Regions from separate parts of the Methylomonas defluvii genome, predicted to be linked through region 3. Evidence: riboswitches for the same ligand, from Rfam matches in the RefSeq annotation. Region 3 holds a riboswitch; each other region holds the start of a gene.
The links. Region 3 has a riboswitch for cyclic di-GMP ahead of QLH52_RS19155 (hypothetical protein). Riboswitches for the same ligand answer to the same signal wherever they lie in the genome.
Positions count from the first base shown of each region.

Region 1: it holds a riboswitch for cyclic di-GMP, as region 3 does, so the genes downstream of both, QLH52_RS13320 (hypothetical protein) here and QLH52_RS19155 (hypothetical protein) in region 3, are expected to answer to the same signal.
Region 2: it holds a riboswitch for cyclic di-GMP, as region 3 does, so the genes downstream of both, QLH52_RS22255 (hypothetical protein) here and QLH52_RS19155 (hypothetical protein) in region 3, are expected to answer to the same signal.

Region 1 is NZ_JAXARY010000011.1:124,982-128,260, reverse strand. Features, by position in the region: gene QLH52_RS13325 (hypothetical protein) at 1-310, opposite strand, end outside; gene QLH52_RS13320 (hypothetical protein) at 630-1,418, opposite strand; cyclic di-GMP riboswitch class I at 1,488-1,566, opposite strand; gene QLH52_RS13315 (TonB-dependent siderophore receptor) at 1,645-3,279, opposite strand, start outside.
Region 2 is NZ_JAXARY010000030.1:24,041-27,319, reverse strand. Features, by position in the region: partial or broken gene QLH52_RS22270 (XdhC family protein) at 1-38, opposite strand, end outside; gene QLH52_RS22265 (hypothetical protein) at 203-586, opposite strand; partial or broken gene QLH52_RS22260 (IS5/IS1182 family transposase) at 699-803, opposite strand; cyclic di-GMP riboswitch class I at 1,286-1,360, shown strand; gene QLH52_RS22255 (hypothetical protein) at 1,787-2,536, shown strand; gene QLH52_RS22250 (hypothetical protein) at 2,733-3,279, shown strand, end outside.
Region 3 is NZ_JAXARY010000021.1:13,877-17,155, forward strand. Features, by position in the region: gene gspL (type II secretion system protein GspL) at 1-350, shown strand, start outside; gene QLH52_RS19150 (type II secretion system protein M) at 331-846, shown strand; cyclic di-GMP riboswitch class I at 1,543-1,621, shown strand; gene QLH52_RS19155 (hypothetical protein) at 1,661-2,452, shown strand; gene QLH52_RS19160 (hypothetical protein) at 2,553-3,279, shown strand, end outside.

The DNA of each region.
Region 1 (3,279 bases), on a different contig from region 3:
AAAAATCGCCGTTGACCAAGCCGGCTCCAGTCGGCGGCCAGTTCGGCGCATAAAAACCCTGCACGCCTGTCATGCCCACTTGTGCCCCGGCCACGCCGGCCAGCGTGATGGTATCGATGGCAAAATCGGCTGATGTGGCTTTGACGTAACGCTGGCTGGCTTGCGGACTAGGATCGTTACCGATAGCCGTCAACTCAAACACCTGATTGAGTCCGGAAATCTCGGTGGTATTGAGTTGGCTAAGCAAATGGTCGCCGGTATTGGCCGGATTATCAGCATTGGACGTTGCCGTACTCCAAAACGTCGACAAGTAATAGCCCCCAGCGCATTCCGGTCCAGGTTCATCGTAAACGTACCGCCGGAAGGTGCATTCAATAGCGTGGCCTCAGCGCTTGCTGAGGCAATTCCCATACCGATGGCTAGCATCGCCCGCACGACCAAAGCGGGATAGCCACAGTTTTTGTTGATCTTCATAAAATCCCTATCAGCGGATGGTCAGAATAAGCCCTCTCCCTGCCTGAATACACAAGCGGCCGTAGTCGGCGGCATGCAGGCACGAAGAGGAATTTGTTGCCGAAAGTCCGGGCCCGAAGCGAATCTTGCCGACCGCTCCAAGCCCATGTTGCGCGTTAAGCCGCGACCGAGGCTTTTCTACGACTTGCACCCAGCAAGCCCAGCAGCCCGCTGCCGAACATCCAGACCGCCGCCGGTACCGGTACCGCCGATGGCGCCGTACTGGGAGCCAGGCTAAAAGTACCGACCACGGCATTGGTATTGGCGCCAACCAAACCGGCCCACAAACCGGTCCATTGCAAGTCGCCGCTCAGTAGTAATTCGCCATTGCCGTTCAGCGACTCGGAGACGTTGGTCAGCTTCAAGAAATTTTGGTAGCCAAAACCGGTATCGTAGGTTTTGATATTCCAGGTGCTTCCGGTTTTTACCAGGCTAAAGTCGTAGGGCGTCAAAATGCCGCTGCCGCCTTGGCTGGTCAACAACCAGGCGCCACTCAGACCGATTTGACCGACCGAGGTATTGCCGGCGTCCATCGTCGTGGCTTGTTCGGTACGGCCATAGGGACCAGCAGCCGGATAGCTGTTGGTCGTGGTGTTGGCATTAACCGCAAACGACATCGCGGTGCTGGCGGTTGCCGATAGCGTCGTTCCGCCCGTGGTTGCACCGGTGATACCCAATAAATTATCGCTGGCGCCCCAATGTTTCGCGACAATCCAGCCATTCGGATACCCGCTGCCGACATTGACCGATGCCGCTGCAAAAGCCGCATTGTTGATGGTGATGGTGGCATCACCGGTGACTTGTGCGGCGCTGGCAGTAGCAGGCGCCAAAGCGGCGGCCAATGCGCTGAAGGCGAGCAGGCTGGCGCTTACCAGTTGAGTGCGGTTGTAATGCAAGATTGTCATTTTTTATTCCTTAATAGTACGGTTAAAGTTAATCCGCAAATTGCGACCCGGAGTATGGGTCTTTAACTTGCAGGTAACCCGGCTGTCTTAATCTCCAAGACCCGTGGCTTTCCGGCTCCGTCTCGCGGCGGATGTGGCATGTTTGTCGCGGTCCTTACGACATCACTCTAAATCCCTGAGTGAGGTGCTCCTGAAAAACTCCTGTGGCAAATAGCTAAAGACGGCATCAATATTTGATTGAAAAACTCAGAAACCCGGCGCGGCCGGGCGCCGGCGCCACCCGGCCCTCGAAATAGCCATAGGGCTGAAAATAATCCTCATCGCTGAGATTCTTGACCGTGGCCGCCCATTGGAAACGCCCGGTTTCGTAAGCCAACGCCGCGTCGAAGCTGTGGTAGCCGGCGGTTTTAAAGCGATTGTTATTGGATAAATAAGCGCCGGCGCGGGCGTACACGCCGAAACCCAAGCTAAAACCTTGCAACTCATCTTGCTGAAAACGGTAATGCGCCCAGAGCCGCCCGGCATCCTCCGGAACTTGAGCCAAGCGATTGCCGGCAGCCACCCCGGCTTTGTCGTCCATGAAGCGGGCGTCGGTATGCGCATAGTTAGCCAGCACGCTGAAGCCCTCGACCGGTTGCCAGAGCAAATCCATTTCGATACCGCGCGAGCGTTGCTGCCCTGCCGCGACCGAACGCCGCAGGAAATCGCTACTGTCGGTGACCGCGACCTGGCTACGCTCAATTTGGTACAGCGCCAGTTGGCCGCTGAATTGATTCGCAAAATTGAACTTCAAGCCGGTTTCCAGATGATTCGACAATTCCGGCGCCGGCGTATCGACGAAATTGACAAACGGTTGGCCGCGCATGCCTTCGCTGTAGGAAACAAACCAGGAAACCTCCTCGTTCAGATCGATCACGCCGCCGAGGCGCGGCAACCATTTCAGCGTATCCGTTGTCTCGTGCACACCGGTTTGCGCATTATTAAAATCGATGCCAACCTTGCCCAGCCTAAGACCGGACAGCCAATGCAAACGCCGGTACAGCGTGCTTTGCCACTGCAGGTAAGCGCCGTAAGTGAGGTTTTCGATGAACTGATTTTCCTGGCCAGGACCGGGTACGGCATAAGGGGAGTCAAATATCGGTGCCCGCAAATCGACCGTACCAACACCAAAACCCAAGGCGCCGAAATCGCCCTCGATAAAGCCGGCATCTTGCAAACGACTGTAATCAGCGCCCAACAAAAGATTGTTTTCGCTGGGACCCAACTTAAATTTGCCCTGTAAATTGCCCAATACGCTACGTTCATGCTGTTCTTGAAACAATTCGGCATTCACCAATGCCCAGCTCGATACCGGCAGTAAAGGCCGGTCCGCGATCAGGCCATCGCTTCCGAACAAGGTCTGAATTTTCTCGTCGAATTTAGCCTGCGCATAGCGCGCCTTCAGGTTTAAGTGCCAGCTCCGGGTGAGCTGCCGGTCCAGCGTCGCCCATACCGCATCGGCATCCGAATGGCTATCGGGCAGATTGGCCGGCCCCGGGAACAAGTCGGGCCGGGTAGCAAAATCGCCGGCGATGCTGCCGGTGGCGGGCAAGCCCTGGTACTCCGGTTGCTGCCAACGCGACAGTTTGGCTTGGATCGTCAAACGGGTTTGGTCGTTATCGGTCAGCGTCAGGGCCGGGTTAAGGTTAAAACGCTGCGTTTCGATTATGTCGATGTTATGTCTGGCGTTGGTATATTCGCCGGTCATGCGCAACAAAATATTGGCGTTTAGCGGTTGATTGATATCGAAATACGGCTGATAAAAGCTGTGGCTGCCGATTCTAAAACCCGCTTCGCCGAAGGCTTTGGCCTGCGGCAATTT
Region 2 (3,279 bases), on a different contig from region 3:
GTAATCAACATGCGCGCGCCGGCCTTTTGGTAGGTCGAGCCAAAGGTTTGTTGCCAAAAATTGGCGTGCGTTTTTTAGTGGATGATTCCTGCACTGACTATTCCTATAAAGAGATTGCCGCTCGAGCAGTTAAAAACTGATTAGGGTTTTGTCCGCGACTTATTGACGGCCTCCTAGCACAAAATGCATAAGGTGTGGAAACTCAAGCCTTGGCTTTTTTATCCTTACGGATGCCCCGGACCGCATACGTCCTGGCTTTATCTTTGGCGGTTTCCGCAAAGAAGGTCTTCCAGGTCTCGCCGCCTCTGTCGGCAATTGCCGCCGAAATATCCTTAAATAAACTGATACCTTCCAACACCATTGTCGGGGTAAAACCATAATCGTGGGTGAGGTAGTAACTGATGCTCATCAGATAGGTTTTTTCTCTACTCATGAGCTTGATCAGACGCTGCTTTTGTTTATCGTAGACATAGTAAGAGGTCAGCGCCAGCAGGCTCAGGCCAAAAAATTTCGTCCACAACAAAATGTAGGCATCGTCTTCATAGAGCTTCTGACCCTTGTTCAAAATGGCATCGGTTTTATTCATATGTATCCTCGGTGAAAGTGTCGGGCATCTTAATTTAAGTTTGAAAATTTTGTGTTGGAAATATTGGATAGTGTCGTCATAACACAGCCGCCCAAAGCGCAATACCGCGTAACTACAAGGCTACCAAGAACCAAGCGATGTTTTTAGCTTAACCAGTAGCTATGCCATGCCATCGCCTTAAATGCAAAAAAGCCTTCTCCACCTGATGGCAAAGGCGATTAGAGGAATCAACCTTTTTCTGGGGCTGAGTGATTTTCATCGACAATTGACAGATGACTAAAGCTCTGGCGAGGCCGGTCGTCGATTGCCGACGAAGTCATGATACGCATGAGAATGTTGGATTATTATTTCGGAGTTCGTTCCAGCACCCTGATTTTTAAGCACCCAGCTTGGTATATCACTACCCAAACTGATGACTTTTACCCTTACGGCGCAAACTCAAAGCTGCCGCCATAATCTCTTAAAAAAAATAAGGGATATAACCCACAATACGCGAAATAACACACTCTGCATAGCGTTATAGCCATCTAAAACCCCAGAAAACCGCCACACTTATTACTACTCCACCCTATCAAACAAAACAGCCTATCGCATTGTTTTATATGAACATAACCATAGAAAAACACTAGCAACCCTTGCTCAAATATATTTTGGCGCATGTTTTGCTTTATAAATAGTGCTGCACCCACCTGGGCGCAGCCACCAAGTCGCCACACTCGTCGCAAGGCGGGGCCGGAAAGCTGCGGATCTGATTCAGATAGTCGAGCTGCCTCTTATGAGCGGGTAAGAGAAGGGTCTAGCCGGTCGAGATTCATACACCGACAACTACCCATAGCGCTCGCTCACTGGTCAGGAATAGTTTGTTGTATCACCTGATTAGCTAAACCCGTTGTTTAACTCACTACGCAAGCAAGCCCGGTATTTAAAACTCTTTGGACGGTCTCTCTCGCAACCATAGCGTAGCGTGATCAATTCAGGAATATTGAAATACATAGCGGTTTTAAGGCTGTTCAAATTGCGCGGGAAGCCATCGGCCCAGCACTTACCGTACGCAAAGGACCGGAAAGTAAGAGGCTGACATCGCGGCATCCGGCGCAGGTGCGTTAGGCAACGACTCGCAAAGGGAATTGCGAAACATTGAATGTCGCCGGTAAAACCTACCGGTAAAAATCTTCGTCTTACTATGAAAGGAATTGAAATATGTCTGTTAACACGAAACATGCGCCTGCCTTGAAAAAGGTCGCTGCAACACTTGCTATTTCACTTTTAGGCCTCGGCAATGTACAAGCCGAGACCGTAAACGGCACCATCTATAAAACCGTCGACCCGGTTCACGGCGCCGGCACCACAATCGATTTCTACTCGTTCTCCTTGTCATCAGCTGCCAATGTGATAATCGATGTCCTGGCGAATGAAGGCTACGCAGCGGGCTGGGGCGCGCATCCCGGCGCGTATGTCGATATAAACGGCGACGGCGAACTGACACTGGCAGATAGCCAATTCCGCATTTTTCAGGACACAGTCTCACTGACTACCGAAATCGTCAGCGGCGACGACAGCCCAGCTTACACCATACCCGGCAATACCGGCGGATGGGCCGATGGCAGCTTGTTGAGCCGAGACTCCTACCTGGCTACTGCATTGGACGTGGGCAATTACATTATTGCTTTTGGCGATTACTCTCTAACCATCGAAGAAGCTGTGCTGGGCTTCAACAAGGGCGACACCATCACCGGTGCGACCGGCGTCAACCCGATAACGGGCGCCACCGGTCAGGATCATTTCGATTATCAAATTACCCTGACCGCCACCGACTACGTCACCGGAGCCAGCCTGCCTTTGACCATCACCGGCGAGGGTGTTAGCGCAGTGCCGGTGCCAGGGGCCGTTTGGTTGTTCGGTTCTGCATTAATGGGATTCAGTGTATTAGGCAAACGCCGCACCGCGTAACCCCGGCAAACAAGAGCGAAAAGGTCAGCCGACATCAGCTGTCGACTCACCCCTCGCAATGCATGTCTAAACCCTTTGGAGATGTCTATCTTTTGGCTGCCAGGCCCGAAATACTCAGACAAATCCAAATTAAACAGCAACTTAAATCTACCACAATCGTAAACAACGATGTGGTAGATATTGGAGACACTCAAAAATGAACATCGATTTACAAACTATTTTTAAAATCACCCTATCGTCCGCCGCGCTAACCCTTGCCGTTGCTCAACCTGCGACGGCGGCTTGGTCAGGCGCCGATAACACTCTCGAGCTGGGCACCAGCATCTCAAACCCTAGTTTTAATTCCAGCAATTTGGGCTTCGCGGGCAATCCGTCTCTGTCCAATGATGGTTGGGGCATGCAAGGTGCATTTACCAACTTCTATTTGAGCTCATCAGCCCAATCCGTGACTGTCGACGCGCGTTCGTCCGCCGCAAACTTTCCGGCCTTTTCAATTTTCAGAACCAATGTGGCTTATTCGGGTGAAACGGTCGGCGTCGATACACCGGCTGAGCTAACCGGCCAAATTCACAAATTTAACTCGGTCGGCCAAGCCGGCGATCCAGGCATTATGTGGGCAACCGGCGCGGACGGCATTGTCGAAACCCTGGGCTACGTCAGTTCCTCAAGCAAAAACTACGTTAACTCTTTCGGCGGCGTCATCGACTCCGGCGCCCACGATGTCAGTATCGACAATCTGTATG
Region 3 (3,279 bases):
AAACCCAAGCCTTGTTCAAACAGACCTTTCCCGAGGTTAAGCGCATCGTCAATGTCAAAGCCCAAGCCGAGCAACAATTGGCGCAGCTCAGAAAACAACACGATGTCATCGGTAGCGGTTTCATGCGCTTGTTTTACCGGTCAGGCTTGGTATTAAAAGACACGCCGGCTGTGCATTTGAAAAAACTCAATTTTCTGAACGGAGGTTTGCAGTTGCATGTGGTTGCCGAAGACATCGGCCAGCTGGAGCAATTTAAACAGCAGTTGCAAAGCAGCATGCAGGTCAAAATTCAATCGGCCGACAGCGGCGCAAACGGCGTGGAGGCGCAACTTGAGATTCGCGAAAAATGACTTAACCCAGCGTTTTGCTGAACTATCACCCAGAGAGCGAGTGCTGGGGCTGGGCGGTTTATTGGTCGTACTGGTGTATGGCGCATACCTGCTGTTTTACCAACCAATTGCTGAACAAAGCCGCTTGCTGACGCTAAAAATCCAGGCGCAAAGGCAAATCTATAGCTATTTACAACAAGTCGGCAACGAAGCGGCGGCTTTGCGGCAACAAGCCGCGGTTGATACGCCGGCAGTGGATGGCGGTAATCAATCGCCGCTGGCGTTAGTCGATTTCAGCAGCCAACAGCTGGATATAAAACCGGCGATCAAACATCTGTCACCGGAAGGCGAGGACAAAGTCAGCGTCTGGCTGGAAAATCTGGCCTTCGACCGACTGATGTCATGGTTGACAATTTTGGAAACCAAACACCGCTTGCAAGTGCTGCAAATCGATGTGGAAAAACCGGCCGATGCGGACGGTATCGTTAACGCCAAAGTCTTGTTGGGCGTTGTTTAGCCCGCCTTCATATTAGCCTGGCCTTTAACGTCCGTCGCTCCCGCGCAGGCGGGAGCCCAGTGTTCCCAATCGATTGGTGAAGCGGTCGCAAGGCGTTTGCTTGTCGGGGAATGCCGTGTTCAGCGCACGCAGAGTTCGAAGCTTGCCATCCATGGCACCGGACGCCCTTATCCCGGCGGCATGACGGACTTTTTGGGTTTAACTAACTTGCTCAATAGTCAGCAAGGCCCTTGCCGTCGAGAGCTAGCGGCCACTAATACCTAGGCTACACCGAAAATAGTTTATTTGATTCCCGCATTCCCAGCTTCTCCCGGAGGAAAAGGGGTTTCTTCCTTAACTGAATCGCACTGATGCGACCCCCGCAAATAGAATCTTAGATTTCATCACTCCCTCCCGCCCGGTCATCCGCTGAATTTTCGTGTTAGCGGCCGGCTTTGTAATACAGATGTATTACATGTCACGTTAATTTAACAATGCTGTAACCGAAACGCCGCTATTGCTCTGGAATAATTCGCGCCAAGTTGAGGGGTTGAGGAACGGCCGTTCAGCAAAGATTCGGGAGCAACTAGGGAACATGGACGGCACGAACAAGGAGCGGCGAAGGAAGAGGATAGGGAGGAGGCTAGGCGGAACATGGTAGCGGGGGCAACAAAGCGGCGCTGTCAGGATGTTAGATGGTGTCGAGTGCAATCTAAAGCGTGTAAAAGCCAAACTCGTTGTGAAGCGGGGACGGAAAGTCACGGGTCTTGCAGGTCAAGACGGCTGGGCTGTCACCTTATGTCATTAATCGAAATTTAAACATGAGGTTTTAAAAATGAAATTGTCTAAAAAATTGTTGGCAGTTGCAGTATTGGCAGCGGCCGCTTCAGGCGCCGCGGAAGCGCGTATCCAAGCTATCGGCGATGCAACAGCAGACGGTAGTGAGTTTTTGTTTAACCTGGTTAACTACACAGCACAAAACTCTTACACGCTGGATTTGGGCATCACTGTTGAACAATTTTTGGCTAATCCTAGCCAACCATTGTCATTCACACTGAGCGACAACAACTTCCAATCGTTCGCTGCTGCTTACACTGCCGGCAACAACGTTGCCTGGGGTGTTTCTGGTGGTCATGGTGTATTGAATGAATTGACCGACTTAGCTAAATTTGGTTTTTACACCACTTCTGTAGTGCCTTCACCATCCAGCATCGACGCGAACGCTCCAGACATTAGCAACACGATGGGTAAATGGAATGATTTGGTCAGCTATATCCAAACTCAAGATGCTAACAGCAACAACTTGAGTACCTTCAAAACTGTCGGCCAGCAAGGATACACAGCTGTTTACGGTAACGATTTCCAAACTGCCTTGCCATTTACCGCGCAAGGTCAGTTAGGCACAGCATTGTCTTTTGTTCGCGAAAGAGCCAATGCCGATGACTTCGACACCGGCGAATTAGTCACTTTCCCAGGCGTATGGAATTTCGCAATCAACGGCAACGTCGGTTCTTTGACCTATACCGCTGCGCCTGCTGCTGTGCCACTACCTGCTGCGGTTTGGATGTTCGGCGCCGGTCTGATGGGTGTACTGCGCGCCACTCGTCGTAAATCGCTGGCGGTTTAATTCCGTAAGCGGCTTGAGCCGGCCGGATTCTGTTTTGCTGGTTCCCCCTTCATGAACGGGTCGGCTCACACTTTAAATTTAATCCATTGAGAGATATACAATGAAAAAGCAATTATTGTCTGCTGCTATCGCAGTGGCTTCTCTGGCAGGTTTTTCGCAAGGCGCATCCGCGCATGCGCCAAGCGTTACGCCGGATATCGAAATCTTCATGTCCGGCGCTAGCGCGCAAGACAAAGCCCTGGCTGCCTTGTTTGTGAACTTGTGCGACGCCGGTACTTTGGATGTATTTAAAGATAACGGTACAGCGGGTTCCGAAGGTAAAAACCATAGTGCTTATTTCTGCACACTGAACTCTACTAACGTACCCGGCCTGACCGTCAACGGTTCTGCGGCAACCACGGCTAAAGTCCTGTTCCACAAACGTTCTGCCGGCGGTTCTGCGCAAGGCGTTAACCCGCTGATCGACGGCGTGGCGATTGCGGCGATGCGTATCGACAACGGTAACTGCACGCAACAAGGCGCGACCAACACTTGGTTTTGCAACGCCAGCGGCGCTAACCTGACCAACGTGCTGTCCGATGCCGGTATTTCCGATGTTGAGCCAAAATTGTTTGTTGGCCCAAACAAACCTTCAAACGCTTCTGCGGTTGATCCAGTGGCTGCCGACGCGGCTCTGAACGTGGTGCCTGCGGCGGCCTTGGTATTTGGCGTGCCGGTTTCCGATAACTTGTATGTGGCTTTACAAAGAGCGCAAAACCTGTTGGCCGGTTTTGGCGGCAGCTGCGCACCGGGCGATTACACCGAAGCTTGTATGCCTAGCTTGAGCA